3 regions of the Bradyrhizobium barranii subsp. barranii genome follow, and region 2 is predicted to be linked to each of the others. Evidence: predicted binding sites of a transcription regulator. Region 2 holds the regulator's gene; each other region holds the start of a gene.
What was found. Region 2 encodes PhoB, which activates phosphate uptake and scavenging genes when phosphate is short. Its sites were predicted from a motif close to TGTCATNNANCTGTCAT; they were not measured.
Positions count from the first base shown of each region.

Region 1: the regulator PhoB is predicted to act here: its motif matches at 8,037-8,053, upstream of phnC (phosphonate ABC transporter ATP-binding protein).
Region 3: the regulator PhoB is predicted to act here: its motif matches at 8,642-8,658, upstream of J4G43_RS09840 (YdcH family protein).

Region 1 is NZ_CP086136.1:942,991-953,354, forward strand. Features, by position in the region: gene J4G43_RS04600 (methyl-accepting chemotaxis protein) at 1-1,959, shown strand, start outside; gene J4G43_RS04605 (dihydrodipicolinate synthase family protein) at 2,077-3,015, shown strand; partial or broken gene J4G43_RS04610 (selenium-binding protein SBP56-related protein) at 3,308-4,704, shown strand; gene J4G43_RS04615 (hypothetical protein) at 4,788-5,396, shown strand; gene J4G43_RS04620 (DUF1045 domain-containing protein) at 5,400-6,098, opposite strand; gene J4G43_RS04625 (alpha-D-ribose 1-methylphosphonate 5-triphosphate diphosphatase) at 6,117-7,310, opposite strand; gene J4G43_RS04630 (LbetaH domain-containing protein) at 7,307-7,978, opposite strand; gene phnC (phosphonate ABC transporter ATP-binding protein) at 8,153-8,962, shown strand; gene phnD (phosphonate ABC transporter substrate-binding protein) at 9,022-9,957, shown strand; gene phnE (phosphonate ABC transporter, permease protein PhnE) at 10,034-10,364, shown strand, end outside.
Region 2 is NZ_CP086136.1:786,692-797,055, reverse strand. Features, by position in the region: gene J4G43_RS03895 (OpgC domain-containing protein) at 1-309, opposite strand, end outside; gene apaG (Co2+/Mg2+ efflux protein ApaG) at 491-883, shown strand; gene J4G43_RS03885 (Hsp33 family molecular chaperone) at 1,027-2,034, opposite strand; gene argF (ornithine carbamoyltransferase) at 2,291-3,214, opposite strand; gene J4G43_RS03875 (aspartate aminotransferase family protein) at 3,214-4,422, opposite strand; gene J4G43_RS03870 (GcrA family cell cycle regulator) at 4,879-5,391, shown strand; gene phoB (phosphate regulon transcriptional regulator PhoB) at 5,625-6,332, opposite strand; gene phoU (phosphate signaling complex protein PhoU) at 6,348-7,064, opposite strand; gene pstB (phosphate ABC transporter ATP-binding protein PstB) at 7,076-7,876, opposite strand; gene pstA (phosphate ABC transporter permease PstA) at 7,893-8,738, opposite strand; gene pstC (phosphate ABC transporter permease subunit PstC) at 8,740-9,729, opposite strand; gene pstS (phosphate ABC transporter substrate-binding protein PstS) at 9,874-10,364, opposite strand, start outside.
Region 3 is NZ_CP086136.1:1,994,306-2,004,669, forward strand. Features, by position in the region: gene J4G43_RS09775 (alpha/beta hydrolase) at 1-455, shown strand, start outside; gene J4G43_RS09780 (calcium:cation antiporter) at 516-1,613, shown strand; gene J4G43_RS09785 (cupin domain-containing protein) at 1,627-1,911, shown strand; gene J4G43_RS09790 (hypothetical protein) at 2,005-2,934, shown strand; gene J4G43_RS09795 (tetratricopeptide repeat protein) at 2,962-3,615, opposite strand; gene rpsU (30S ribosomal protein S21) at 3,760-4,056, opposite strand; gene aqpZ (aquaporin Z) at 4,321-5,043, shown strand; gene J4G43_RS09810 (5-(carboxyamino)imidazole ribonucleotide synthase) at 5,080-6,186, opposite strand; gene purE (5-(carboxyamino)imidazole ribonucleotide mutase) at 6,183-6,671, opposite strand; gene J4G43_RS09820 (GGDEF domain-containing protein) at 6,813-7,526, shown strand; gene J4G43_RS09825 (hypothetical protein) at 7,589-7,840, opposite strand; gene J4G43_RS09830 (hypothetical protein) at 7,862-8,080, opposite strand; gene J4G43_RS09835 (YdcH family protein) at 8,208-8,414, opposite strand; gene J4G43_RS09840 (YdcH family protein) at 8,744-8,926, shown strand; gene J4G43_RS09845 (NAD(P)/FAD-dependent oxidoreductase) at 9,068-10,171, opposite strand.

The DNA.
Region 1 (10,364 bases), 160 kb from region 2:
CTCGAGACGGCGCGGCTCGCCGCTGCCGACAAGGCGATCTTCCATGGCGTGCTCGCGTTGCGCAACAATCGTGGCGATGCCCAGAGCGCCATCCTTGGCGAGGACGATCCCAAGGCAAAGCTCGCTGAAGCCGAGAAGGCCGAGCAGGGCGGCTATGAAGGGATCAGCGCTGCACTCTCGACCGTCGAATTCGCACGCCGCGACGAGCTCGCCGGCACGCTGAAGCAGCGCTGGAACGAAGCCGCGCCGCAATTCCAGCTGTTCTACGACGAGGCTAAGCTTCCGCGCGCCGAGCGCAAGATGGAGCGAACCAATTCCTGGTACGATGCCGTCACCAAGGTCATCGACACTGCGAACTTCGCCTCCACCGCGGTGTCGAACCGCGCCTGGATGAACGATCCCTACATCGCCCGCATGATCCAGGTCCGCCGCTTCGCCTGGCAGGTGCGCGACCGCTATGGGGTCCATTGTTCGTCGCTTCGCTCGAACATCAACAGCAGCAAGCCGCTCGACGACGTTCAGAAGCGGTCGGTGGCGCAATGGGACGGCACGATCGCCTCCGGCTGGGCGGGCATGGCCGAGTTGCTGGCCGCGCCCGACGTGACGGCGGAGCTGGTGACCGCAGCGTCGGACGCGAAGACCAAGACCGATGGCGTCCTGAAGCAGATCGGCGATCTCACCAAGAATCTCGACGGCAGCGGCAAGCCCGCGATGCCCGCTTCGGAGTGGAATACGCTCTGCCAGTCGCCGTTCCCGCTCATTGTCGGGGTCGCGACCAAAGCACTGGATCAGTCGATCGCGCGTGCCGAGGCCGTGCAGACCAAGGCGCTCACCAACCTCATCGTGCAGTCGCTCGCGTTTCTGCTCGCGCTCGCCGTGACCCTCGCCGGCGTCTACGTGGTGCGCAATCGACTGATGCGCCCGGTCCGCGCCATCCTCGACGCCATCGCGCGAATCAGCGCCCGCGATTACGCGACGCCGGTGCCGCGGTCGAAATATCCCGACGAGTTCGGCACCATGGCTGCCGCGCTCGAGAGCCTGCGCGAGAGCGCGGCGACCGCCGAGCGGCTGGGCCAGGAACGCGAATCGCAGCAGGCGTTGCAACTCGCCCGCTCCGGCACCGTGGACGACGCATGCCGCAGCTTCGACGACACCGTGCAGGCGGTGATCCACAGCGTCGCTGCGTCGGCGAGGGAGCTCGATGCCACCGCGACCGATGTGCGCACGCTGGTATCAGAGTCGACCAGCCAGACCGCGGCAGTCTCTTCCGCAGCCGAGCAGGCCACCAACAATCTCGAGACCATCGCGGCCGCGACCGAGGAACTCTCCGCATCCGTCGGCGAGATCTCCGCACAGGTGCAGTTGAGCGCCCGCGAGGCGCGCGAGGCGGTGTCGCAGGCCGAGCGGACTAACGCGACGGTCGAGATCCTCGATCAGACCGCGAGCCGGATCGGCGAGGTCGTGAAGATGATCAACGCCATCGCCGGCCAGACCAACCTCCTGGCGCTGAACGCGACCATCGAAGCGGCGCGTGCGGGCGAGGCCGGCCGCGGCTTTGCCGTGGTCGCCGGCGAGGTCAAGAGCCTCGCCGCGCAGACCGCAACCGCAACCGAAGAAATCTCGCGCCAGGTCGAGGAGATCCAGGGCGCGACGGGCCAGGCCGTGACCGCCATCCGCTCGATCGGGGGCGCCATCAGCGGCATCGACGAGAAGATGACGGCGATCGCAGCCGCCGTCGAGGAGCAGCGCGCGGCCACCACCGAGATCTCACGCAACTTCCAGCAGGCAGCCCAGGGCACCCGCGAGGTCACCGACACCATCGGCAGCGTCGCCAGGCTCAACCAGGAAACCGGCAACGCCGGCACGGTGCTGTCCGAATCCGTGAAGAAGATGTCGGGCGATGCCGATCGTCTTCGCGTCGCGGTCGAGGGCTTTTTGGGGGCCGTGAAGACCGCATAACCTCGATCGTCATCCGTCTAGGCGTCGCGCGAACGGCATTGCCGCCGCTTCACGTGGCGGGTACATCTGTGGCGCTGCGGGAGTGCAGCAACAGACGTATCAAGGATGGAGAGTTCGATGCCGGTCACCCCACACAAGGCCCAGCGCCCCTATCGCGGCGTGTTCCCGGTCGCGCCCACCATCTTCGACGAGCGCGGCGAGCTCGACCTCGAGGGCCAGCGCCGCTGCATCGATTTCATGATCGATGCGGGCTCGAATGGTCTCTGCATCCTCGCCAATTTCTCCGAGCAGTTCGTGCTCACCGATGCCGAGCGCGAAACCGTGATGCATGCGGTGCTGGAGCATGTCGCGGGCCGGGTTCCCGTGATCGTCACCACCACGCATTTCAGCTCCGCCGTCTGCGCGGCGCGCAGCCAGCAGGCGGAGGCGGCGGGGGCCGCCATGGTCATGGTGATGCCGCCCTATCACGGCGCGACCTTCCGCGTGCTCGAGAAGGGCATCGTCGAATTCTTCAAGGTGCTCTCCGGCGCGATCAACATTCCGATCATGATCCAGGATGCACCGGTGGCGGGCACGCCGCTGTCGGTCGAGCTGCTCGCGCGGCTGGCGCGGGATTTCGCCAACATCCGCTATTTCAAGATCGAGGTGCCGGGCGCGGCTGCAAAGCTGCGCAGCCTGATCGAGGCGGGCGGCAAGGATATCGAAGGCCCGTGGGACGGCGAGGAAGCCATCACGCTGCTCGCCGATCTCGACGCCGGCGCCACCGGCGCGATGACGGGCGGCGGCTATCCCGACGGCATCCGCCAGATCATCGATCCCTATTTCGCCGGCAAGCGCGAGGAGGCAAAGGCCGCCTATGAGCGCTGGCTGCCGCTGATCAACTACGAAAACCGCCAATGCGGCCTGATCGCCTGCAAGGCCATGATGCAGGCCGGCGGCGTGATCAAATCGGATGCCGTGCGGCATCCGCTCCAGCCGCTGCACCCGGCGACGCGGGCAGGGTTGCTGGAGCTGGCGAAGGAGCGGGATGCGCTGGCGTTGCGGTGGGGCAAGTAGCGCTGTACCCACTCGGTTGTCGCGAGGTCTCTCGGCAGTCCCCGCCTACGCGGGGGCGACGCCGAGTGTGAGGTGCGCGCTGGCCTGATCCCGCCGGTTTCCGTCTGGCTGAGGGCGTCGAATTAGCGCGGTTCGGGCGGTTTTCCGCACGCCGGCGATGACATATTGTACGCTCCTTGCACGCTCGCCAACCAGGTCCGCGGAGCTTCTCAAGACGTCGCTGAGCAGCTCTTCATTATGCCGCTATTCCGAGCCAGGTTGGAGCGAGCCGACGAAACAGGGAGGCAGTGCCATGACGATGAGGCCGGATCCCACCTTCCACGCATCGCCCAAGCTGGCGATGGAAGCACCTGCAGAGAACTTTGCCTACACGCTGCTGCTCAGTCCGGATTTCTCAAAACCGGATGCTCTCGCGGTCATCGACGTCAAGCCGGGATCGCCGACCTACAGCCAAATCGTCCACACGGTGACGATGCCCAACAAGGGCGATGAGTTTCATCACTTCGGCTGGAACGCCTGCTCCTCCGCCTTGTCGCCGCTCGCCGGACATGCCTTCATCGAGCGGCGCTATCTCATCATCCCCGGGATACGCTCGTCGCGGATCTACATCATCGATACCAAGCCCGATCCGACCAAGGCCAAAATCCACAAGATCATCGAGCCCGAGGAAATCTTCAAAAAGACCGGCTACTCGCGGCCGCATACGATCCATTGCGGGCCGGACGGCGTCTATGTGAGCACGCTGGGCGGCGGCGGCAAGGACGGCACCAACGGGCCTCCAGGCGTCTTCATCATGGATTGCGAGACGTTCGAGGTCCTTGGGCGATGGGAGATCGATCGCGGTCCGCAGACGCTGCACTATGATTTCTGGTGGAACCTGCCGCGCGACTACATGGTGACGAGCGAATGGGCGTTGCCGCCGCAGTTCGAGAACGGGATCGTCGCGGAAGATCTGCTGGCGAACAAATATGGCCATCGTCTCCACTTCTGGGATCTCCGCGCCCGTCGCAACGTGCAGACCATCGACCTCGGCGCCAATCATCAGATGGCGCTGGAGGTGCGGCCCGCGCACGATCCGGTTCGCGAATACGGCTTCGTTGTGTGGTCGACACCACCAACCTCGAAGCATCGATCTGGACCTGGTGGCGCGAAGGCGGAAAATTCCATGCGGAGAAGACGGCGACGATTCCGCCCGAGCCCGCGCCAAAGGAGCAGCTCCCGCCGCTGCTGCAGGGATTTGGCGCCGTGCCGCCGCTGGTGACCGACATCGACCTGTCGATGGATGACCGGTTTCTCTATGTCTCGTGCTGGGGCACCGGTGAAATGCGCCAGTACGATGTGAGTGATCCGCGAAAGCCGAAGCTTGCCGGCTCGGTTCACATCGGCGGCATCGCGCGCCGCACGCCCCATCCGAACGGCAAGGCATTTGCGGCCGGTCCGCAGATGGTCGAGATCAGCCGCGACGGCAAGCGCGTGTACTGGACCAATTCGCTGTATTCCACCTGGGATGACCAATTCTATCCCGACGGGGTTCCGGGCGTGGAAGTCATGGCCAATGTCGGCCGCGACGGCGGCCTGGAGCTCGCCAAGGACTATTTCGTGAGCTTCCCCGACGGATATCGTGCGCACCAGATCAGGCTGGAGGGCGGCGATTGTTCGACGGACTCCTTTTGCTACCCGTCGGCCTAGGCTGGCAGCACGGGAGTTGGCCGCTCGGCTGGCTGTGGCTCGCTCTTGTTGCGAGCGGTCTCTATCACGGCGTCAATCCGGGAATGGGATGGCCGCTCGCCGTTTCGGCCGGGCTCATGGACAAGAGCCCGCGCGCGCTGTTCCGTGCGTTGTGGGCTCTGGCGGCCGGACATCTCCTGGCAACACTTCTCGTGCTGCTGCCGTTTGCGTTCCTGCTCGTCCTGGCCGAGTGGCAGCGTTCGATCCAGCTCGGCGCGAGCCTTCTCGTCATCGGCTTCGGCGTCTATCGGCTGATCGAGCGGCGCCATCCGCGCACGCTGGCACGAATTCCGCCAACGCAACTGGCGCTCTGGTCATTCGCCGTTGCCATTGCTCACGGCGCGGCCTTGATGCTCGTGCCGATCTATCTCGGGCTCTGCCAGGCCTTCGAGCTCGATGCCGGCCATGAGGCGGCGGGCGCGCTGATGAAGGCAAGTCTTCTGAAGACGAGTCTCGGGATGGCGGTGCTGGTGTCCCTGGTGCACGTTGTCGCCATGGTCAGTGCCGGCGGATGTCTGGCGTGGCTGGTCTACCGCTATCTGGGATTGAGGTTCGTCGCGCGAAGCTGGTTCAATCTGGATGCAATCTGGGCGACCAGCCTCATTCTGGTTGGCGCCGTGGCGCTCGCCTTCAATCTCGCGAGCTGGCGCTGAGGCCTATTTCGCCAACGCCCACTCGCCGACAAGGCGGAAGCGCGCTTTGGTATCATCCTGCTTGAACAGCGCGATCCGGTCGATCGCCAGCGTATCGAGACCGAGCGCCGCAAACCTCGCGCGCAGCATCTCCAGGATCGGCCCGCGCCGTTCTGCATCCAGCCGTCCCGTCAGCGTCATGTGGAAGCGGAATTCTTCCATCACGTAAGGGTAACCCCAGCGGTCGAGATAATCGCGCTGGCGCTCGCCGAGCTTCTCGGGTTTGCGCCGCGCGCGGTCTTCCGCCGTCATGGGCGCGCGGAAGTCGTCGAATTCGCGGACGCAATCGGCGGCAAGTTGCTGGAGCGCACCCACCGGCTCCGTCGGAATCACCGCGATGAAGCCGCTGATGGAGTCGACGACCGGGCGGATTGACGGCATCGGTCGCGCCTTGCCGGCAAAGGCCGCGCAGGCTGCGACGAGCTCGGCTTCAGTTCTGCCGGGCGCCAGCGCCATCGGCGCCTTCAGCGTGCCGTGGAAACCGTATTTGCGGGGATCGGCCGTGACGTCGCGCCAGTCCGGCGCAACACGCGATGCGTCGGCAGGGAACGGCATCTCGTCGCCGGTGTAGACATCGTAGCCGAGCAGCTCGGCGCCGAAGCAGGTGAGGGCGCTGTCGGCGCCGGCGGCAAAATAGATCGCGTAGCGGGGAAAATCTGTCATCGCCCGAGCATAACCGGTTCAGGCCGCAACAACAGCTTCGCGCGGCGTCGCCGCCGCAGCGAGCAGTCGCGTCGCATCGGTGAGATGCACCAGCTTTCCGCCTGATACCACCGCGATCAGCCGCGGCCGCAGCGGCACGCTGTCGTCGACCAGCAGCATGTCGGCGCGGCATCCTTCCGCGAGCACGCCGCGATCGGCAAGGCCGGTCGCGCGGGCCGGTCCCGCGGACACCAGGTTCCAGGACTCGGTCAACGGCAGCACACCGTCCGCGGCGAGGCGGAACGCGGCGAGCAGTTGCGCGGGATAGTAATAGTCCGACGCCAGCACCGAGCAGAGCCCCTTCGCGATCATGTCGGACGCCCGGGTCCAGCCGGTATGGCTGCCGCCGCGCACGACATTCGGCGCACCGTAGACGATGGCATCGCCCTGGCTTGCAGCCGCTCGCGCGGTCTCCTCGTTGATCGGAAACTCCGCGATGTCAGCGCCCAACTCGCGAAACTCCTGCCGCATCGCCGGCGTCGCATCGTCGTGCGAGAGCATCCGCACCTCGGCCGCGCGAGCAGTTGCGGCAAGCCGCGACACGGAAGCCGGCACTTCACTGGCCCGCGAAAGCACACGCTCGACCAGCCGGTCGAATTCCTCGCCCGAGAGGCCGGTGCGCTCGACCATGCGGTTGCGCTTGCGCGGCTTGGCCATGTCGGCAACGGTGCCGTCCATGTGGTCGTTGAAGGCGAACAGGTCGACGCGGCCCTCGGCGAGCCACTGGCCGATCTCGGCCTCTGCATCGAAATTGTAGGTCTCGTGCCGCAGGTGGAAACGGGTATCGGCGGCGAATTGCGGGCGCTGCCGCTCGATCGCCTCCATCAGGGCGCGCGCATTGCCGGCGCTGCGCAGGCCCGGCTCCCACGAACAGGTCGTGGCGTGAAACACCGTGGTGATGCCGTTGCTGATCGCCTGGCGGTCACTGTCGGCGAGCGCGACGTCGATCGGGAAGTCGACGCCGGCGCGCGGCATCATCTGGCGCTCGAAGGCATCGCCATGCAGATCGACGATGCCGGGCAGCACCAGCAGGTTGCGCGCATCGATCGCCAGCCGCGCACGGCCGCGAGAGGCATCGACCTGCGCAATGTCCGCGCCGGACACCAGAATGGAAGTTTCGACGAGCTCGGAGCCGATCAGGGCCCGGCCGCCCTCAAGGAAGATGTCTGTCAAGCGACCACGCTTCGTTTGCTGGCAGGGGAACGGGTGAGGGAGCTTGCCCGTGCTTCATATGCCGAGAGGAAATCTTCAATCCCGAGTTTGCGGAAATCGGGCAGTGCTTCACGCAATTTGTCGTGATCCCAGTCCCACCAGGCGAGTCGGGCCAGCCGTCCGGCGACGTCTTCCGAGAACCGCCGCCGCACGATGCGCGCCGGATTGCCGGCGACGATGGTGTAGGCCGGCACGTCCTTGGTGACGATGGCGCCCGCCGCGATCACCGCGCCGGTGCCGATGTTGCGGCCCGGCAGCACGATCGCGCCATGGCCGATCCAGACGTCGTGGCCGATATGAACGTGATGCTGGCGCCGCCAGTCGAAGAACTCGGTGTCGTCGCTCTCGCCTTCGAAGTAGGCGCTGGAACGATAGGTGAAATGCGCCTGCGTGGCGCGATGCATCGGATGATTGCCGGGATTGATGCGCGTCATCGCCGCGATCGAGCAGAATTTTCCGATGGTGGTGTAGGTGATCTGGGCGTCGTTCACGACATAGGAGTAGTCGCCCATCGTGACTTCAGTGAGGATCGTGCGCGCACCGACTTCGGTATAGGTGCCGAGCCTGGTCTCATGCAGCTTCGCCGAAGGGTCGATGGTCGGTTGAACCGAGAGCGCCTTGCCGGCCATGCTACATCCGATAGGTCGAGGGCGGGCGTACCTCTTCGAGCGCCCTGATGACAACGTCATGACGATGCGATGACAGGGGAAGAGGTGTGTAGGATCGCCGCACCGCGATCCGCGTGTCACACAAGTGTCAAGTGCCGGCGCTAGCGGTGGCAGCCAGCTACTCTGGAGCCCTCTATGCTGGTGGTTGAAGGTCTGACGTGCCGCTTCGGCGCAAAAGCCGCGGTGGACGACGCTTCGTTTCAAATCTCCCCCGGCGGCTTCGTCGGTGTGATCGGGCGCTCCGGCGCCGGCAAGTCGACCATGCTGCGCATGATCAATCGCCTGGCGACGCCGACGCAGGGCCGTATCCTGTTCGACGGCCTCGACGTCACCGCGCTGCGCGGCAAGGAGCTGCGGCAGTGGCGGGCGCGCTCGGCGATGATTTTCCAGCAGTTCAACCTGGTTGGCCGGCTCGATGTGCTGACCAACGTCCTGATGGGGCGTCTTGCCACGATGCCGGCCTGGCGCTCGCTGACGCAGACATGGCCCGAGCACGACAAGGCGCTGGCGATGTCGGCGCTAGAGCAGTTCGATATCGCCTCGCTCGCCGCCCAGCGTGCCGACCAGCTCTCCGGCGGCCAGCAGCAGCGCGTTGCGATCGCCCGCGCGCTTGTGCAGCAGCCCGACATCATCCTCGCCGACGAGCCTATCGCCTCGCTCGACCCGCGCAACACCAAGATCGTGATGGATGCGCTGCTGCGCATCAACAAGCATTTCGGCATCACCGTGCTCTGCAACCTGCATTCGCTCGATCTAGCCCGCACCTATTGCGATCGCCTGATCGGCATGGCGCAGGGGCGCGTGGTGTTCGACGGCGCGCCGGCCGAATTGACCGACCACGTCGCGCGCGAGCTCTACGATCTCGAAGCCTCCGACGTCATGGGCGGAATGCCCGTGCCGGCGCCTGAGGGCGTGCCGGCGCTCGGAACGGCCGCGGCCGCCTGAGCCGCGCCTGTAGTTGCCAATTTTTGCGTCAACCGACCCCAACCGATGAAGAGGGTATCATGATCACTCGCAGACTCGTTCTTGCCGGCGCCGCCGCGCTCGCGTTCACGACCTCGGCCTCCGCCGACGACTGGAAAGCCAAATATCCCGAACTGACCTTCGCGGTCATTCCGGCGGAAAACGCCTCGGGCGTGACCGAGCGCTGGGCGCCGTTCATGAACTATCTCTCCAAGGAATTGGGCGTGAAGGTCACGCTGCGCATCGCCAACGACTACGCCGCCGTCATCGAGGGCCAGCGCGCCGGCAACATCCATATCGCCAGCTACGGCTCGGCGTCGTTCGCCCGCGCCCGCCTGACCGGCGTCAAGACCGATGCCTTCGCCAACGACATCAACGCCGACGGTTCGACCGGCTACTACTCGGTGTTCTTCGTCAAGGCGAGCAGCCCCTACAAGAGCGTCGACCAGCTCAAGGGCAAGAACCTCGGCCTCGTCGATCCGAACTCGACCTCCGGCAACAACGTGCCGCGCTTCGAGCTCGACAAGATGGGTATCACGGACGCCGACACCTATTTCAGCAAGGTCGTCTTCACCGGCAGCCACGAGAACGCGATCCTGGCGCTGGCGCAGGGCACGGTCGACGTTGCGGCCAACCAGTGGACCAGCGATGACGATTCCACGCTGGCGCAGATGCTGACCAAGGGCATGCTGAAGAATGCCGACGGCTCGCCGATGAAGAAGGACGATTTCCGCATCATCCACAAGTCGGCACCGATCATCAACGGCCCCTACGCCTACAATTCCGACCTGCCGGAAGATGCCAAGGCGGCGATCGCCAAGGCGTTCTTCGACGCGCCGGCCAAGGACAAGGCGGCCTTCGATCGCCTCCAGGACGGCCAGAAGAAGGGTTTTCATCCCGCCACCACCAAGGACTGGGATGGCACGATCGAGCTGATCAAGTTCGTCGATGCACTGCGTAAGAAGAAGGCGTCCTGAGTTTCGGGACGATAGCACTGGAGCCGGGTCGATGGACCCGGCTCTTTCTCTTTGATCGACCACCTTTCCTGGCCAGATGACCGTCGCGGTTTCGATCCTTCCCGAGCAGCAGCTCGCCGTGCTGAACGCGGCCTATCGCCAGGCGGTCGCGCGCAAGCGACTCCGACTCCTGTTGGGGCTGGTGATCTTTGCCGCAGCGCTGTTTCTTGCCGCGATCGGCGCGGAAGTGAACCTGCGCACCTTCTTTGCCCATTTCGGCAATTTCATCAGCTATTTCGATCGCATCCTCACGCTGGACAGCGGCCAGCGGGTTTGGACCGATGCTGGCGAGTGGCTGTGGGGCTGGCGCAAATGGCTGAAGATGCTGGGCGAGACGCTGCTGATCTCCTATGTCGGCACGCTGATCG
Region 2 (10,364 bases):
TTCGAGCATGGCACGACCGTAGACGAACGCCGCGGTATAGCCGGAGATGAAGATGAAGATCTCGGTGGCGTCACTGAAGCCGTAATTGCGGATCGTGAACCAGGTCAAAAGGCTCGGCGGCAGATGGTCGACGAAGATCAGCCACAGCGCGAGCCCGCGGAACAGGTCGAGCCGGAGCTCGCGCTCGCCGATGGCGGGCAGCGTGATGGCCGGCGCGGCGGAGCGCGGCTTCGCCTCCGCAGGTCTGGCCTCCGCAGGCTTGCCGGTTCCCGCGATCGTCGATCCCGTCACTTGGTCGGCAATGGTCATCGGGGGTTCGAAACCCTTCCGCAAATCGCGACGTGTCAAGGAGTGTACAGGTCCGGCCCTCGTCTCGCAAAGCGGCCGGATCACATTGGGGTCTACTTCCTCGGCAATTCTGGCGGCACGATGTCACCAAAACCGCCTGCAGGCGTTGGTTCCCGGCCGGGTTTTCGTTATGATGGCCGCCATGTATCGCGCCGTGACCCGCCAGATCGAAGTGACCGTCGAGCCGAACTTTGTTCCGGAGCAGTCGTCGGCTGACCGTTCCCGCTATTTCTGGTCCTACACCATCGTCATCACCAATTCCGGCGACGAAACCGTGCAGCTGAAGACGCGGCACTGGATCATCACCGACGCCACCGGCCGCCAGCAGGAGGTCAGGGGCGAGGGCGTCGTCGGCGAGCAGCCGACCCTGGCTCCCGGCGAGCGCTTCGAATACACCTCCGGCGTGCCGCTCGCGACCGCCTCGGGCTTCATGACCGGCCGCTACCAGATGGTCAGCGAAAGCGGCGAACGCTTCGAGATCGACGTGCCGACATTCTCGCTGGACAGCCCGGACAACAAGCGGGTGTTGAACTAGCGCGGCGCCGTAGGGTGGGCAAAGGCGCAAAGCGCCGTGCCCACCATTCCAAACGTGGCGCATAAGATGGTGGGCACGCTGCCCTTTGCCCACCCTACGACTGGACTGCTTCGCTGCGCGCGCAACGACGGAGGATGCGACGCCTACGCGTCTTCCACGCCGGCCTCGTGCGGCGTGAACTGGTACACCGACGAGCAGAACTCGCAGGTCACGACGACCTTGTCGTCCTTGACCATCGCGGCGCGGTCGTCGGGCGAGAAGCTCTTCAGCATCGCACCAACCGCGTCGCGCGAGCAGGAGCATTGCGCCTTCAGCACCAGCGGATTGAACACGCGCACGCCGCGCTCGTGGAACAGGCGGAACAGCAGCCGCTCGCCAGAGAGTTCTGGGTCGATCAGCTCGACGTCCTCGACGGTCTCGACCAGCGAACGCGCCTCGACCCAGGCGTCGTCTTCGGCGACAGCATGCACCTCCGCGCCTTCGGGCGCATCGCCGGGATGCAAATCGGCCTGACGCGCGCGCTCGGGCGCCTTCGGCAGGAACTGCATCAGCATGCCGCCGGCGCGCCAGCGATGCTTGCCACCGTCGTTCGAGCGCCACTCCTCACCGACCGCGAGACGCACACGCGTCGGGATCTGCTCGGAGCGCAGGAAATATTCGTGGGCGGCATCTTCCAGGCTGCCGCCGTCGAGCGCGACCAGACCCTGGTAGCGGCTCATGTCGGGACCCTGGTCGATGGTCATGGCGAGATGACCGTTACCGAGGAGCGCGCCGGAATCCTTTGTCTCGCCGAGGCGCTCGGCATCGTAGCGCGCATAGGCGCGCAGGCGATCCGGCGCCATGTAGTCGACGACCAGGAACGACACCGGACCGTCGGTCTGGGCCTGGAGGATGAAGCGGCCCTCGAACTTCAGCGCCGAGCCGAGCAGCGTCGTCAGCACGATGGCCTCGCCGAGCAGCTTGCCCACGGCAGCGGGATAATCGTGCTTGGTCAGGATCTCGTCGAGCGCGGGACCGAGCCGCACGAGGCGGCCGCGCACGTCGAGTGCGTCGACCTCGTACGGCAGCACGTTGTCATCGATGGGAACCGCTGATGGTGCGCGAACCGGGCCTTCAGGCCCGGTATTCATGTCAGGGGATTGGGAAACCATGGCGCTTTATCTGGGGTCGATGGAGGAAAATGGAAGAGGGCTCAAGGGTGGTGTGTTCCGGATGCACTTATGATCGCACAGGATCCTGCAAATTCGATGTCGTCCCGGGGCGCGCAAAGCGCTGATACGGGACCCATAGCCACAGGATTACGCGATAGCCCGCGTAGCCCGGATGGAGCGTAGCGCAATCCGGGACCACTCCAACTGCGGACACAAACCCGGATTTCGCTGCGCTCCATCCGGGCTACAAGTGAGATTACTTCACCGCGTCAAAGCACCAGGCCAGAATGCCCTTCTGCGCATGCAGGCGGTTTTCGGCCTCGTCGAACACGACCGATTGCGGGCCGTCGATCACTTCGTCCGTGACTTCCTCGCCGCGATGGGCGGGCAGGCAATGCATGAACAGCGCATCGGGCTTGGCCAGCGACATCAGCTTCGAATTGACCTGATAGGGCTTGAGCACGTTGTGACGGTGCTCGCCTTCCTTGTCACCCATCGACACCCAGGTGTCGGTGACGACGCAGTCGGCGCCCTTCACGGCGGCCTCGGGATCGGTGCCGAGCACGATCGGCGCGCCGGTGGCCTTGATGAAGTCCCGCATCACCTTTTTCGGCGCAAGCTCCGGCGGCGTCGCGACATTGAGCTTGAACTTGAAGCGCTCGGCGGCATGCGCCCAGGACGCCAGCACGTTGTTGTCGTCGCCGGTCCAGGCCACCGTCCTGCCCTCGATCGGGCCGCGATGCTCTTCGTAGGTCATGAGGTCGGCCATCACCTGGCAAGGGTGCGAGCGCCGCGTCAGGCCGTTGATGACGGGCACCGTCGCATATTCCGCCAGCTCCAGCAGGGCCTCGTGATTGAGGATGCGGATCATGATGGCGTCGACATAGCGCGACAGCACGCGCGCCGTGTCGGCGATGGTCTCGCCGCGGCCGAGCTGCATCTCGGCGCCGGTCAGCATGATCGGCTCGCCGCCGAGCTGGCGCATGGCGACGTCGAACGAGACGCGGGTGCGCGTGGAGGGACGCTCGAAGATCATCGCCAGCGTCTTGCCTTCCAGCGGCTTCACCGGCTGGTGCGCTTTCTGCTTCGCCTTCATGGCGGAGGAGGCCGCGAGCATGCTCTTGAGCTCCGACAACGGGAGCTCGTTGATATCCAGAAAGTGCTTCGGGGACTTGCTCATCAGCTTGCCGCCCGATTGGTCTGACTGGACGAGATCGCGGCGCAGGCGCGTTCGAGCCGCCCGACGCTGTCCTCGATCTCGGCTTCGGTGACGATCAAGGGCGGCAGGAAGCGCACGACATTGTCGCCGGCGCCGACCGTGAGCAATTTTTCGTTGCGCAATGCCGCGCCGAGATCGCCTGACGGCACCACGGCCTTGATGCCGATCAGAAGGCCTTCGCCGCGCACTTCGCTAACGATGTCAGGATAACGATCGATCACGGAGGCGAGCTTCTGCTTGAGCAGCAGCGACATCTTCTGCACGTGATCGAAGAAGCCGGGCTTGAGCATGACGTCGAGCACGGCGTTGGCAGCCGAGATCGCGAGCGGATTGCCGCCGAAGGTCGAGCCGTGCGAGCCGGGCCCCATGCCGGCAGCCGCGTCCGCGGTCGCCAGCACCGCGCCGATCGGGAAGCCGCCACCGAGCGCTTTGGCCAGCGACATCACGTCAGGCGTGACGCCGGTGCGGCGATGCGCGAACAGATCGCCGGTGCGGCCCATGCCGGTCTGCACCTCGTCGAACGCGAGCAGCAGGCCCTTCTCGTCGCAGAGCTGGCGCAACGCCCTCAGGAAGGCGGGCGTTGCCGAACGCACGCCACCCTCGCCCTGGATCGGCTCGATCAGGATGCCGGCGGTCTGCGGACCGATCGCCTTCTTGACGGCTTCGATGTCGCCATGCGGGACCTGGTCGAAGCCGTCCATCGGCGGGCCAAACCCTTCGAGATATTTTGCCGAACCGGTCGCGGCGAGCGTTGCCAGCGTGCGGCCGTGGAAGGCGCCTTCGAAGGTGATGATGCGGTAACGCTCCGGATGGCCCTTGGAGAAGTGATGATGGCGGACGAGCTTGATCACACCTTCCAGCGCTTCGGCGCCGGAATTGCAGAAGAACACGAAGTCCGCGAAGCTTTCGTTGCACAGACGCGCGGCGAGCTTCTCGCCGTCCGGGCTCTGGAACAGGTTCGACATGTGCCAGAGTTTGGTGGCCTGCTCCTGCAACGCCTTGACCAACGCAGGATGAGCATGGCCGAGCGCATTCACCGCCACGCCCGAGGTGAAATCGAGATAGCGATCGCCATTGGTCGCAATCAGCCAGCAGCCTTCACCGCGCTCGAAACCGAGGTCGGACCTCGCGAAAACGGGGAGCAAATGCGGCGCTGCGCTGTTAGTCATGACGATCACTTGAATGTTGCGGACGGTGTGAGCGTGCATTGCGCAACGCACCATTGACCGGCCCGGAAAACGAAACGTGCCGCCTTTTAAGGGCGGCACGTATGACTATCTTATGCCTGGTGAAACCGGTGTCAATGCCGCCCGGAAAGCCTCGCGAAACGCAGAATCCGTAGTCTTGCGGTGGCGATTTTGCGTATTTCCGCCACGGAACATGTGGAAGCGAGTCGGCGGACTCTTGCGCGTGAGTCACGCCATATTGTAGCGTTTGGCTTGTCAGATACGACATCTCGTGCAGCAGCTCTGATCCTCTAAGTCCTCATGTACCGGCGTAAGCGTTCGGGCGCATCTGGTGCGCCCGGCGAGCCTTAAGGGATTCTGGCGGCACGGGTTTTTCGAAGCTTAGGCATTCGCCGTGCGGCCGCCAGGATGGCAGGCGCCGGCGAAGGAAAGGGTGCAATGACCGTTTTGACCTGGTCGGATGATCGCGTCGAGCAGCTGAAAAAGCTCTGGGAGGCCGGACTTTCGGCCAGCCAGATCGCCGCTGAACTCGGCAATGTGACCCGCAATGCCGTAATCGGCAAAGTGCACCGGCTCGGCCTGTCGGGCCGCGCCAAGAGCCCTTCATCGGCAGCGCCGCGGCCGCGCAAGGCGCGTCCGGCGCAGCACATGATGCGGGTGACCCGCCCGATCGCACGCGGCAACACCGCGCTGGCGCAAGCCTTCGAAGTCGAGGTCGAGGCCGAACCGGTCACCTACGACAACGTCGTGCCGATGAGCCAGCGGCTGTCGCTGCTGGAGCTGAACGAGGCGACCTGCCACTGGCCGGTCGGCGATCCCTCGAGCCCGGATTTCTTCTTCTGCGGCGGCAAGGCGCTCTCCGGCCTGCCCTACTGCGCCCAGCACTCGCGCGTGGCGTATCAGCCCGCGGCCGATCGCCGGCGCGCGCCGGCGAAGCCGGGTCCGCGCTGAGGTATCGGATTAGCTGACTACGAAGACGGCGCCGTCACGCGTGACGGCTCAACTCACTCGGTGTCGTCCCTGCGAACGCAGGGACCCATAATCCCGGCGCGTAGTTATTGCGCGGGATGATCACTCCGAGTCGTCGCCAAACCACTCCCTGTGGGTATGGGTCCCTGCGTTCGCAGGGACGACATTGAGGATGCGGTGGCAGCCCGCTAAATCACGTCTGCCACAGCAACCCCTTACGCCTGCTCCGCCTTCGCAAAGCGATCGTCCAGTGCGTAGCCCGCGCCGCGGACGGTGCGGATCGGGTCCTGCTCGCGGCCGAGATTGAGCAGCTTGCGCAGGCGGCCGATATGGACGTCGACGGTGCGCTCGTCGATGTAGATGTCACGGCCCCAGACGCTGTCGAGCAGCTGCTCGCGCGAGAACACGCGGCCGGGATGCTCCAGGAAGAACTCCAGCAGGCGATACTCGGTCGGACCGAGATCGATCGGCCGGCCCGAACGCGCCACGCGACGCTTGTCGCGGTCAAGCTCGATGTCGCCATAGGCGAGCACCGTGGCAAGCCGCTCGGGGCTGGCGCGCCTGAGCAGGCCCTTCACGCGTGCCAGCAGCTCCGGCACCGAGAACGGCTTGACGATGTAGTCGTCGGCGCCGGTCGCAAGGCCCCGCACCCGCTCGCTCTCCTCGCCGCGCGCGGTGAGCATGATGATCGGGAGCTGCTTGGTCTCGGGCCGGGTGCGCAGCCGCCGGCACAGCTCGATGCCGGAGAGGCCCGGCAGCATCCAGTCGAGCACGATCAAATCGGGGATATGCTCCTTGAGGCGGGTGTCGGCATCGTCGCCGCGCATCACCGTCTCGACGTCATAGCCGTCGCCTTCGAGGTTGTAGCGGAGAAGCTCGGTGAGAGCTTCCTCGTCCTCAACCACCATAATGCGTGCGCCCATGGTGTTCGTCGCTCCTTAAGTGTTCGGGACCGTCGTGGCGAAGGTCGTCATGTCGCCCTTCGGCCGCTTGTCGGTGATCGCCTGGCCCTCGATCATGTAGAACACGGTCTCGGCGATGTTGGTGGCGTGGTCGCCGATGCGCTCGATGTTCTTGGCGCAGAACATCAGATGGATGCAGAACGAGATGTTGCGCGGATCCTCCATCATGTAGGTGAGGAGCTCGCGGAACAGCGAGGTGCAGATGGCGTCGACTTCCTCGTCGCCCTTCCACACCGCCATCGCCGCCGGCAGATCGTGCGCGGCATAGGCGTCCAGCACCGACTTGACCTGCTGCTGCACGAGGTCGGTCATGTGCTCCAGGCCGCGGAACAGCTTGAGCGGATGGAAATCCGTCTCCAGCGCCGCGACGCGCTTGCCCATGTTCTTGGCGAGGTCGCCGATCCGCTCGAGATCGGTCGCGACGCGCATGGCGCCGACGATCTCGCGCAGATCCACCGCCATCGGCTGGCGGCGCGCGATGGTGAGCACGGCGCGCTCCTCGATCTTCTTCTGAAGCGCGTCGAGCTCGGCGTCGATGGTGACGACGCGCTGGCCGAGCGCGACGTCGCGGCGGATCAGCGCGTCGACGGAATCGACGATCATGCGCTCGGCGATGCCGCCCATCTCAGCGACCAGGCGCGTGAGCTCCTGGAGGTCGGTGTCGAAGGCCTTTGCGGTATGTTCAGAACCCATGTTCCGTCTCCTCAGCCGAACCGGCCGGTGATGTAATCCTGCGTGCGCCGGTCGGTCGGCGACGTGAAGATCTTGCTGGTGTCGTCGAACTCGATCAGCTCGCCGAGATACATGAAGGCGGTCTTGTCGGAGACGCGCGCCGCCTGCTGCATGTTGTGGGTGACGATCGCGATCGTGTAGTTCTCGGACAGCTCCTGGATCAGCTCCTCGACCTTGGCGGTCGAGATCGGGTCGAGCGCCGAGCAGGGCTCGTCGAACAAGATCACCTCGGGCCGCACCGCGACCGTGCGGGCGATGCAGAGGCGCTGCTGCTGGCCGCCGGAGAGCGACAGGCCGGAGGCGTTGAGCTTGTCCTTGACCTCGTTCCACAGCGCGCCGCCGCGCAGCGCCTTCTCGACGCGGTCGTCCATCTCGGACTTCGAGATCTTCTCGTAAAGGCGGATGCCGAAGGCGATGTTCTCGTAGATCGTCATCGGGAACGGCGTCGGCTTCTGGAACACCATGCCGACGCGGGCGCGCAGCAAATTGAGGTCCAGCTTGGGGTCGAGGACGTTGGTCTGGTCGAGCATGAGCTGACCGGTGACGCGCTGGCCCGGATAGAGGTCGTACATCCGATTGAAGATGCGCAGCAGGGTCGACTTGCCGCAGCCCGACGGGCCGATGAACGCCGTGACGCGGTTGGTGCCGAGCGCCAGATTGATGTTCTTCAGCGCGTGGTGCTCGCCGTAATAGAAATTGAGGTTGCGCACCGTCACCTTGGCCGGAGCTTCGGGCAGCACCGGCGCCTGGGGCAAACCACCGGCCGCGCTCATCGTACGGAAAGATCACTCATTTTGCGGTCCTCTCGGCGCTCAGAATGCGCGCGCCAATATTCAGGGCAAGAACGGTCAGGGTGATGAGCAGCGCGCCGCTCCAGGCGAGCTGCTTCCAGTAGGCGTAGGGGCTCTGCACGAAATTGTTGATGGTGACCGGCAGGTTCGCCATCGTCTTGTTCAGACCCAGGCTGAAGAACTGGTTCGACAGCGCGGTGAAGAGCAGCGGCGCGGTCTCGCCGGCGACGCGGGCGGTGGCCAGCATCACGCCGGTGATGAGGCCCGAGCGCGCCGCGCGATAGGCGATGCGCTTGATCACCAGCGAGCGCGGCAGGCCGAGCGCCGAGGCCGCCTCACGCAGTGCGTTCGGCACCAGCAGCAGCATGTCCTCGGTGGTACGCAGCACCACCGGGATGACGATGACCGCGAGTGCGAGTGCGCCGGCAATCGCCGAGAAGCCGCGCATTGGCACCACCACCGCACCATAGATGAACAGGCCGATGATGATCGAGGGCGCCGAGAGCAGGATGTCGTTGATGAAGCGGATCACCGAGGTCAGGCGGTCGTTGCGGCCGTACTCGGCGAGATAGGTGCCGGCGAACAGACCGAGCGGCGCGCCGATGCCGACGCCGAGCACGGTCATGATGATCGAACCCACGATGGCGTTGCGCAGGCCGCCCTCGGTCGAGCCCGGAGGCGGCGTGTCCGCAACGAAGAGCTCCAGGTTCAGGCCGGCAATGCCGTTGTAGAGCAGCGTCATCAGGATCAGCGCGAGCCATGTGACGCCGAAGGCAGCGGCAGCCAGGCAGAGCACACGGATGACGATGTCCATGCGGCGGCGGCGTGCGTAGATCGGGTTCATGTTACTTCCCCGCCTTCTTTTCAAGACGCATCAGCATCAACCGTGCAGCCGCGAGCACGAAGAATGTCAGCACGAACAGCAGCAGGCCGAGCAAGATCAGGCCGGACTGGTGCAGGCCGTCGCTCTCGGCGAACTCCGATGCGATCGCCGCCGAGATCGTGGTGCCCGGGGCGAAGATCGACGACGAGATGCGGAACGAGTTGCCGATGATGAAGGTCACCGCCATGGTCTCGCCGAGCGCGCGGCCGAGCGCCAGCATGACACCGCCGATGACGCCGACGCGGGTGTAGGGGATCACCACGCTGCGCACGACTTCCCAGGTGGTGCAGCCGACGCCGTAGGCGGCTTCCTTGAGCACCGGCGGCACCGTCTTGAACACGTCGACCGAGATCGAGGTGATGAAGGGCAGCACCATGATGGCGAGGATCAGCGCCGCGTTGAACAGGCTGAGATAGGACGGCGGGCCTGCGAAGATCGCGCCCAGCACCGGGACGCCGTCGAAGATCTTGATCATGAAGGGCTGGAACGTGTTGGCCAGGAACGGGCCGAGCACGAAGAAGCCCCACATGCCGTAGATGATCGAGGGAATGCCGGCGAGCAGCTCGATCGCCATGCCGATCGGGCGGCGCGCCCATTGCGGGCAGAGCTCGGTCAGAAAGATCGCAATGCCGAGACCGACCGGAATGGCGATCGCCATCGCGATGAAGGAGGTGATGAGCGTGCCGTAAATCGGGCCGAGCGCGCCGAGCACGGGCGGATCTGCCGACGGCGCCCAGCGCTGCGTCCACAGGAAGGCGAAGCCGTATTCCTTCATCGCCGGGAACGCGCCGACGATCAGCGAGATGATGATGCCACCGAGGATGAGGAGCACCGAGATCGCGGACAGCCGCGTGATCCAGTAGAAGGTGAGGTCGCCGAGCTTGAAGGCGCCCAAGGCCTTGGCGCGGTCATACGGTCCGGCGTCGTCGATTACATCGCTCTGAACGGCCATCTCTGCCACGCCGATCCCCTGTGCCCGTTTGATATACGCTTGTTGTCGGTCTTGTTGTTGGTCTTGCGCTCCGGATGCGGCGCGAGGCCGATCCGGAGCGGAGGTCTTGTGAGATCCCGGCGCCCAGTCCGGGACACAGAGCGCTTAGCTCTTGATCTCGGCAGCCCAGGTCTTCTCGATCAGCTGGACGACCGGGTCCGGCATCGGGATGTAGTCGAGCTCTTCAGCCGCCTTGCCGCCGCTCTTGAAGGCCCAGCGGAAGAACTTGATGGCTTCCTGCGAGGCTGCCTTGTCGGTGGCATCCTTGTGCATGAGGATGAAGGTCGCCGCCGTGATCGGCCAGGACTTGTCGCCGGGCTGGTCGGTCAGGATGACGTAGTAGCCGGGAGCCTTGGCCCAGTCGGCGTTGGAAGCGGCCGCCTGGAAGGCTTCGACCGTCGGCTGCACCGGTTTGCCGGCCTTGTTGACGAGGCCGGTGTAGGTCAGCTTGTTCTGCTTGGCATAGGCGTACTCGACGTAGCCGATCGAGTTCTTGGTCTGGCTGATGTTGCCCGACACGCCTTCGTTGCCCTTGGCGCCGACGCCGACCGGCCACTCGACCGCGGTGCCCTCACCGACCTTGCTCTTCCAGTCCG
Region 3 (10,364 bases), 1.2 Mb from region 2:
GCGCACCGGGCGAAGATGGCCTGCTGCGCGATGGCGCGGCTGCGTATGCGTTCGCGACGGCGCGCTATGACGCCCGGCGCCTCGTCGCCTGGGGCTTCTCGCTCGGGACCGGCGTTGCGGTCGCCGTCGCCTCCGAACATCCGGTCGGCAAGCTGATCCTCGAGGCGCCCTATTCGTCGATCGCCGACGTCGCCGCCGCGCATTTCTGGTTCGCTCCGGTTCGCCTCCTGATCCGCGACCCCTTCCACTCGGACGAGCGCATCGCACGCGTCACGGCTCCGGTCCTGATCATGCATGGCGCGCAGGACCAGACCATCCCGATCGCATTCGGCGAGAAATTGTTTGCGCTGGCCCGCGAGCCGAAGCAGTTCGTCCGCATTCCCGGCGGCGGGCACGACGATCTCGGCAGCTTTGGCGCCATCGAGATCGCACGAAACTTCATCAATGGGTCCTGAGGGCTGACGGATGCGATCTTCTCGCGCATAATCGGTCTCCCATTTGAAGGAATCGCCCGCATGAGCGCACACGGACCGATGCCTCGGTCGTCCTGGATCTTCCCCGCTCTGGCGGTGCTGCTGTTCCTGATCGTGACCGCGACCGGCTACAGCTTTACGCTGACGGCGGGCGGAGCCCTGTTCGCGATCGTGCTCCTGGTGATCCTGTTCGGCACCGTGTTCGCGGCCGTTCATCATTCCGAGGTGATCGCGGAGCGCATCGGCGAGCCCTATGGCACGCTGCTGCTGACGCTGGCGGTGACCATCATCGAGGTCGCACTGATCACCACGATCATGCTGGGCGACAAGCCGGCCCCGGAGCTCGCCCGCGACACCGTGTTCGCGGTCGTGATGATCGTCTGCAACGGCCTGGTCGGCCTCTGCGTCTTCATCGGCGGCATGCGCTATCGCGAGCAGGGCTTTCAGGTCTCGGGCGCCAACGTCTATCTCAGCGTGCTGATTGCGATGGCAACCATCACCCTGATCATGCCCAACTACACGCTGACGACGCCGGGCCCGATCTATTCGACGCTCCAGCTCGGCTTCGTCGATCTCGCAACGATCGTGCTCTACGGCGTGTTCCTCTACACTCAGACCGTCCTGCACAAGGACTATTTCGTCAACGAGAGGGCGGACGGCGAGGGCGGGGAGGCGCTTTTGTCGGGCAGGATGCTGGTCCTCAGCATCGTGCTGCTGCTGATCTCGCTGCTGGCGGTCGTCCTCCTCGCCAAGAAGTTCTCGCTGGTGGTGGACGCGGTCGCCGTTCAGATCGGCGCCCCGCCGGCGTTCGCGGGCCTCCTCGTCGCCCTCCTGATCCTGATGCCGGAGGGCGTCTCGGCGATTGCGGCGGCGCGCAAGAACGACCTCCAGAAGAGCATCAACCTGGCGCTCGGGTCCTCGCTCGCAACCATCGGCCTGACCATTCCAGCGGTCGGGATCGCCACCTACCTGCTCGACCAGCCGCTCGTGCTGGGCCTGAACCCGGCGAACACCGCACTCCTGTTCCTGACATTCTTGTTGAGCATGCTGACCTTCGGTACCGGCAGGACCAATGTCCTGTTCGGGCTGGTCCATATGGTGGTATTTGCCGTCTACGTGTTCATGGTTTTCGTGCCGTAGAAGGAAATTCCCGATGCTTGCCGCCAAATCCGAGGTTCAGGTCGACAATGAGCAGGTCCGGGTGACCGAGTGGCGGCTCGCCCCGGGCAGCGCGACCGGGCACCATACCCACGGCATGGACTATGTCATTGTTCCCGTCGTCGCCGGCGAGATGACCATCGTGGCGCCCGGCAGCGAGCGTTCCAAGGCGCAGCTCGCGGCCGGAAAATCTTACTTTCGCAAGGCCGGCGTCCAACACGACGTACTTAACGAAACCTCAACCGAGATCGTGTTCCTTGAGATCGAGCTGAAGCCGTAAGGCGAGCGAACCCTTTGCCATCGATCCGTCGCAGTTGATCCCTTACAATGCCCTAAAGTTCCCGCATCTGATCGCGCGGGGAGTGGCCGAGAAATGCTGAAATACCTCGCTAAAATCTCGATGGATATTCTCCCCTCGGTGCTCGCGACGATCATCGGGGCGTACATCGTTAACCACTACATCAACGCCAAGCCGGCGGCCGATGCCCCCGCGGCCGTGGTAGCGCCTGCCCAGGCTGGTAGTGACGGCAAGCCGACCGACACCGCTAACCTTCCGGCGCCCGGCGTGAAGGCCAAGGGCGTTGCCGAGAAGAGCGTTTCCGAAAAGGGCGTGGACAAGGTGGCGGCCGAAAAGCCGGCCGATCATCAGCCGGCCACCGAGACCAAGGCCGCAGACGTCGCTCCCGCCGAGACTGGCCCGCGCGGCCGTAACTCCGCGCGTGAGAAGGCGGCCGCCAAGTCCAATCCGGCCGTCACGGCTCCCGCCGCCGCTCCAGTGGTGGAGGCCAATTCGGCGCCGGCTGCGACCCCCGACGCCAACGATCTCGCGCGGGCCGCCATCGAGCGCCTGCGCAAGTCGCCTGAGGGCAAGGCTGCTGAGAAGGCCGCTGAGGCCAGATCTCCCGAAACCAAGTCGGTTGAGACCAAGCCGGTCGAGCGGACCCCGGAGCCTGCGGTGCGGGAAGCCGCCCGCACCCCGGAGGCCCCGCGCACCATCTCTGCGGAGCAGTCCATGGTCCGCCCGCTGCCACCGCCGATCACGGTGTCGACGCCTTTGCCCGAGGCCTATGGCAATAGCGGTTCGTCGCCGTCTTACACTTCCTCGGTCGGCAATGACGATCCGAACCGGATGACGCCGCCGGCCGACATCCCAGTCCCGATGATCGCGCCGCCGCTTGATCTGCGTGCCGATGCCGGCGGGGCCATGCCGCGGCCGAAGAAGACCAATGTGGCCGACGAGATGCTGTCCGGCATGAAGTCGATGTTCCACTCGGTCCTGCCGAAGAGCGCCACCCCCGATTAGACGGCGGCCTAGCCGCCCTGCCAGGTGTCAGCCGCCGACGCGGGCAAGGCCGCTGCGGGCGGTATCGTCGCGTGGACGTAGCGCGACCGCCTTGTTGTAGGATGTGGCCGCCTTGGCCTTGTCACCCAGCCGCTCATAGGCCTGTCCTCGCGCGGTCCACACCTGCGCGTTGTGCGGATCGACCTCGGAGGCCTCATCGAGATCGGCCGCCGCTTCCTTGACCTTGCCGATGGCGAGATAGCTGATGGCGCGGCCGAGCAACGGCTCGACCTTTTGCGGATTGAGCCCGTTGGCGGCGCTGAAATCGGCGATGGCGAAATTATGCTCGTTGTTGCCCTGATAGATCAGGGCGCGACCATAAAGTGCCTGTGCGTTGTAGGGATCGAGTGCGACGGCCCGGTTGAACTCGTCCAGCGCGCCAGCCGTCTCCCCCGCCTTTGCCAGGGTCTGGCCTTTTGCGGTGTGAGCCTGGGCCTCGCTGACATTGCCCGCGCTGACCGCGCTGTCGGTGGCCGTCGCAGCCGCCTTGGGCGCCTCCTGCGGCTTCTCCTTCTCGGGCATCATGGAGCCGAGGTCGAAGGAGCAGCCACACAGCACGATCCCCATCAAGCCGAGCGCGAACGGCTGGCGCCAGATCTGGCGTAGCCGCGCCAAGCGGCGTTCGGGGAAAGGGGAGGCCATCTACGGTTCGCTCGCGCTGGTGCCGCATCGGTAGTGCCCCCGTCCCAGAGAAGGCACCGCTCACAAAACAATAACGCGGGCCAAGGGCCCGCGTCATCGAAAACTGAAGTCTTGGAAAACTGAAGTCTTGCAAGTCAGGCGGAATCAGCGCGGTCCGCGCGGACCTGCACCTGGGCCGCTGCGGCCGCCACGATCACCGCCCGGACCGGCGCCGAACACCGGCTTCGGCTTCATCGGCAGCAGGCCTTCGCGCTGCAGCTTCTTGCGGGCCAGCTTGCGCGCGCGGCGCACGGCCTCGGCCTTTTCACGGGCCTTCTTCTCGGAGGGCTTCTCGTAGTGACCGCGGAGCTTCATCTCGCGGAAAATTCCCTCGCGCTGCATCTTCTTCTTCAGCGCCTTGAGGGCTTGATCGACATTGTTATCGCGAACGAGAACCTGCACGCGGCATCCTCTTCAGTGGATCGGATTTGAATTCTGGTAAGTCAAAGGGGATGGCGAAACGCACAAGCCCTTAACCTTGAGGGCGCGGATGTATCAGACAAAACCCGCGATGTCCACCTGCCAAGCAGGTTTTCGGGCCAAGTTCAGCCATTAAATAAGGCGAAAATACCTCCGTGCGGCCCCGATTTGGGTGATTCGGCGCCAAGGGTGGGGCAGTTCCCGGAGCTTTGCTCCGGAAATTCCTGGAATTAGGGGAGACGTCACATGGATATGAAGAAATACGCTGCCGAGGCGATCGGCACATTCTGGCTCACATTCGCAGGCTGCGGCAGCGCGGTGATCGCCGCCGGCTTTCCGCAGGTCGGAATCGGCCTGGTCGGCGTGTCCCTTGCGTTCGGCTTAAGCGTCGTCACCATGGCCTATGCGATCGGGCACATCTCGGGCTGCCACCTCAACCCGGCCGTCACCGTCGGGCTCGCCGCCGGAGGACGTTTCCCGGCAGGACAGATCCTGCCTTACGTGATCGCGCAGGTCTGCGGCGCGATCGTCGCCGCCCAGCTGCTTTACATAATCGCCAGCGGTGCTCCCGGATTCGACGTCAGCAAGGGTTTCGCATCGAACGGCTACGACGCGCATTCGCCCGGCCAGTACAGCCTGATTGCCTGCTTCGTCACCGAGGTGGTGATGACCATGATGTTCCTGTTCGTCATCATGGGCGCCACCCATGGCCGCGCGCCCGCGGGCTTCGCCCCGCTCGCGATCGGTCTCGCGCTGGTGATGATCCATCTCGTCAGCATCCCCGTCACCAACACGTCGGTGAACCCGGCGCGCAGCACGGGGCCCGCACTGTTCGTCGGCGGCTGGGCGCTGTCGCAGCTCTGGCTGTTCTGGGTCGCACCGCTGATCGGCGGCGCGCTGGGCGGGGTGCTCTATCGCTGGCTCAGCGAGGAACCCTCTGGCGTCGTCGCGGGCGTGAAGACGGCCTGATCGAAAGGCGGGATCGCGGCATGCGCCGCGGTCCCGCTACTTGCCCTTCGTCGGCCTGACTTCGGTGACGTGGCCCATCTTGCGGCCGGGGCGCGGTGCGCCCTTGCCGTAGATATGCACGGTCGCGCCCGGCACGCTCAGCCACTTCTCGTAATCGTTGATCTCGTCGCCGATCAGATTGGTCATGGTGACGATTTCGCCGTGGCGCACGGCCTTGCCGAGCGGCCAGCCGGCAATGGCGCGGATGTGCTGCTCGAACTGCGAGACCGAGGCGCCGTCGAGCGTCCAGTGTCCGGAGTTGTGCACGCGCGGGGCGATCTCGTTGACCAGCACCTTCGGCCCGGTGCCGTTGGCGAGCACGAACATCTCGACCGCGAGCACGCCGACATAATCGAGCGCGCCGGCGATCTTGCCGGCGATGCTGCGCGCTTCTTCCGCGAGCGCATCCGGAATCTGTGCGGGGGCGCGGGATATCTTCAGAATGTGGTCGCGGTGCTCGTTCTCGGTGACGTCGAAGCATTCGACCTGGCCGGTCGCCGAGCGCGCGGCGATCACGGAGATCTCGCGCTCGTACGGGATGAAGGCTTCGAGGATCGCCGATTTGGTGGCGAGGCTGGTCCACACCTTGGCGATATCGTCGCCCTCGCGGATGATGGCTTGGCCCTTGCCGTCATAGCCGAAGCGGCGGGTCTTCAGCACCGCCGGAAGGCCGATCCGGGCGATCGCCTCGCGCAGCGAGGAGACCGAGGTGACGTCGGCATAGGCTGCGGTGCCGATGCCGAGCCGCGTCACGAAATCCTTCTCGGCGAGCCGGTCCTGGGTGGTCTCGAGGATCTTGCGGTTGGGCAGCACCGGGCGGCGCGCGTCCAGCACCATCGCGGCGGCAGACGGCACGTTCTCGAATTCGTAGGTGATGACGTCGACGTCGTTGGCGAACAGCTCGAGCGCTTCGACGTCGGCATATTCGGCGCAGGTCGCGTTCAGCACGACGTCGAAGGCGGGCGAGTCCGGATCGGGCGAGAATACCTGGCAGCGCAGGCCGAGCCGCGCCGCAGCCATGGCGAGCATCCGCCCCAATTGTCCGCCGCCGAGGATTCCGATGGTGTCACCGGGCTTCAGCTTCACCTGCTTTGCGTCAGTCACGCCTTGTCCTCCGGGCGCTCCGCAACCGCCTCGGTCTGTGCCTTGCGCCAGGCGGCGAGACGGTCGGACAGGGCCGGGTCGGACAATGCGAGCACTGAAGCTGCAAGCAGCGCCGCGTTGATCGCGCCGGCCTTGCCGATGGCGAGGGTGCCGACCGGGATGCCCGCGGGCATCTGCACGATCGAATAGAGCGAATCGATGCCCTTGAGCGTCCTGGATTCGACGGGAACGCCGAACACGGGCAGTTCCGTCAGCGCCGCCGCCATGCCGGGCAGATGCGCAGCGCCGCCCGCGCCGGCGATGATGACCTTGTAGCCTGCCGCCTTGGCGCCCTTGGCGAATGCAAACAGCCGGTCGGGGGTGCGGTGTGCCGAAACGATGCGGGTATCGGCGGCAACGCCGAGCGCTGCGAGCGTGTCGGCGGCATGCCGCATCGTCTCCCAGTCCGACTGGCTTCCCATGATGATGGCGATCGGCGCGGTCATGACGTCAATTGTGCTCGGAAAACAGAAAGATAGGCCAGATTAACGGTTCCGGCCGGTGGCTCGCAAGGCGGTGGCAAGGAGAAGGGAATGCACTATCCTGTCTTGGTGAATCCCCGCAAGCCTTCATTGAGCAGGATGCCCATGAAGAAACCAAAAAGGGCAAGCGCTGCGAAGGCCAAAAAGGGCCGGAAAGCCAGCGCCGGCCGCTCCAAAGCCGCCCCCAGGCGGCTGGCGAAGCGCTCGGCCAAGCCGGCGCGGCGCGGAGCGTCGGCCGCCGACGACACCAGGGCGACCATCCGCGGCTTGCGGAGCAAGCTCAAGGAGGCGGAGCGGCGGGTTGCGGAACTGGAAGCTGCGGCCGACACCGATTTCCTGCTGGAGATTCCGAACCGGCGCGGCTTCGAGCGCGAGCTCGCGCGCGCCATCGCCTACATGAAGCGCTACCGCGCCAGCGGCGCGCTGATCGTGCTCGACGTCGATCGCCTGAAGCCGATCAATGATTCCTTCGGCCATGCCGCCGGAGACGAGGTGCTCAAGGCGATTGCGGCCACCCTGACGCGGCAGGTCCGCGCCTCGGACGTGGTCGGCCGGCTTGGCGGCGACGAGTTCGCGCTGCTGCTCTGGAATCTCAGCGAGACCGACGCCAAGGCGAAGGCCGCGACCTTCGAGCAGGCGATCGACGAATTGTCGTTTGCCTTTCGCGGTCAGCGCGTGACCGCGGGCGCCTCCGCAGGTGTCGCGCTGCTGGGGGCGCAGTCCGATGCAGGCCGCGCGCTGGAGGAGGCTGATGCCGCCATGTATGTGCGCAAGGCGCACCGGCGGCACGAGCCGCTGATCAGGCTGGTCAGCAACTAGGGCACGATCTTCGCGACAAGCGCGGACCGCGTCGCGCGGAGATCATGCTCAAGCAACAACCCTTACAGCGTGGCCAGATCTTCCGGCACGTTGCCGAATTTGCGCAGCAGCGTGGCGTCGCCGAATTCGCCGGTCATGGGATCGCCGCTGCGGCTGAACGCAACCGCGCCGATATGGCCGGCACCGTGCGCCAGGATCTCGGCGCGCCGCAACGCGGCCGCCGAGCTCTGGCATTCCTCCGCGGCGCCCGCGACAGGCGATCCGTCGGCATCGATCAGGAAGGGCATTGCAACGTAGTAGGTCACATCCGACATGGCGTTGCTCCGATGTTGAACTCAGGCGGCGCTGCTGTTGCTCCGCACCTTGCTGCGTGCGGTCTCGGGAATGCAGCCGGCTGAAATCGCCGCCTGTAATTCTTCCAGCTCTGCTTCCAGATATTCGTTGGCCATGATCAGCGCCTTGATGGTGCTGCGCAGATTGCCGTCGCACATCGCGATCGCCTGGTCGCAGGCCTGTTCATAATGGCTGTTGTCGAGAAGGGCGGTTGCCGACATCTGCGTTGTCCTCGGGGGTTTCCTGGGCGTTTCCTGGGGCGGTGGGATGCCCAAATGTTCCTATTTTGTTCTTTTCGAGTCAAGCGGATTCGGATGCGGCGAGCTGCCACGAAAAGGGCCTCGCGGTTCAGGCGATGATGTCCGGCGTGATCTGGTCTTCGATGAACGCGATACGGTCGCGCAACAACAGCTTGCGCTTCTTCAACCGTTGTAACCGCAACAGGTCGGGGGCAGGCGATTGATGCATCGCATCGATCGCGGCGTCGAGATCTCGGTGTTCTTGCTGCAACCGGGTGAGCTCGGCTTCGAGCTCACGCTCGTCTTCATTGGTCATGTTCGCGGTGGCCGAAAACCCGATGGGCGTGAGATTCAAGGCTGTGGATGCCCTGTGGAAATTATCGTCCTTGCGCGCCGTGATCGCAAGCGATCTCGGGCCGCCGCTCACCGAACTCTCGCAAGATATTTCGACGATTCGTTGCGGCGTTGCGCAAGCACATTGATATCATGGATTTTTCCAGCGTGGTTCCTTACTCACGATTCGTTACATATGAATTTTCAAAAATGACGCTGCGACGACGGATACATATCGACAGAACGAATCGGTGATGTACACTTGTTTGCCCGGATCGAATCCAAGGTTTCCCCCTACCGAGGAGGTTTCGAATGACAATTCAGGCACATCTGGTTGAATTGGAACGGAAGCACAAAACGCTCGAAAACGAATTGCACGAAGCTCTCGTGCACCTTTCAACAGACGACCTGCAAATTGTTGAGTTGAAGCGACGGAAGTTGATGGTCAAGGACCAGATCGAGCGTTTGAAGCACACCGGCGACACGCTCCACTAGTAACCCCTGTAACAGTGTAGAGTTGAACTTACCCTTTCATGCAGGGGTGAGAGCTATTGCGCTCATCCCTGCATGAAGGTGCGCAGCGTGCAAAGTTATTTGCGCGGCGCTTGGAGCCTTTCCGCTCCGATTGAAAATCCCCTAGATGCCTGCGAGCTCAGCGACGTGGTCCGCGATCGCGAGCGATGACGTCAGTCCCGGCGATTCGATGCCGAACAGGTTGATCAGGCCTTCGACGCCGTGATCGCGCGGGCCCTGCATCAGAAAATCCTGCGTGGCCACCGCCGGCGGCACGATCTTCGGGCGAATGCCCGAATAGCTCGGCATCAGCGCGCCGTCGGGCAGCGTCGGCCAGTATCTCCGGATCGCCGGATAGAAGCGCTCGGCGCGTGATGGATCGACCTCGTAATTGATCGTCTCGATCCACTCGACGTCGGGGCCGAAGCGTGCCTGCCCGGCCATGTCCAGCGTCAGATGCACGCCGAGCCCGCCTGGCTCGGGCACCGGATAGATCAGGTGCGAGAATGGTGCCCTGGCGTTGCAGCTGAAATAGTTTCCCTTGGCGAGATAGGCCGGCGGAATCCGGTCGATCGGCATGCCGTCGATGTGGCGTGCGACCGTTGTCGCCGAGAGCCCGGCGGCGTTGACGAGCAAGCCGCATTGCAGCGTCATCGGCGCTTCGCCGCCGGCCTCGATCTCGATCACATCGCCGGCTGCCTTGGCGCGGACCAGCGGGGTGTGAAACGCGAAGGCCGCGCCGGCTGCCTCGGCCTCGCCGCGCAGCGAGAGCATGTAGGCGTGGCTGTCGATGATGCCGGTCGATGGCGAGAGCAGCGCGGCGTCGCAGGCGAGCGCCGGCTCCAGCGCGCGCGCGGCCTCGCCGGTGAGCAGCTGCATGTCGAGCACGCCATTGGCCTCGGCATGCGCCTTGATCGATTGCAGCTTCTCGGTCTCCTTGGCGCTGGTCGCGACGATCAGCTTGCCGCAGTTCTTGTGCGGGATGCCGCGCTCGCCGCAGTAGCGGTACAGCTCGTGCTTGCCGCTGACACACATGCGCGCCATCCAGCTGCCGGCGCGGTAATAGATCCCGGCATGGATCACCTCGCTGTTGCGCGAGGAGGTGATGGTGCCGATGGCCTCGGCTTCCTCGAGCACGATCACCTCGCGCCCGGCCTGGGCAAGCTTTCGAGCCACCGCGAGCCCGACCACGCCGGCTCCGATGACGACGCAGTCGACCCTATCCATGGTTGTGCAGTGTATCCATTGAAAGCAACGGTGGCATCAGGCCTGAGAACCACGGCACCGGGCCGTTTTCCATTAAGGAAGCATTTATCATGTCAGGGCAATTGCCGTATTTGGCGTCACATTTTTCTGTTGCGCGTACAGGCGTTTACCCGATCCAAACCCGTGAAGCCAGACAATCCGACGTTGAAAGCGC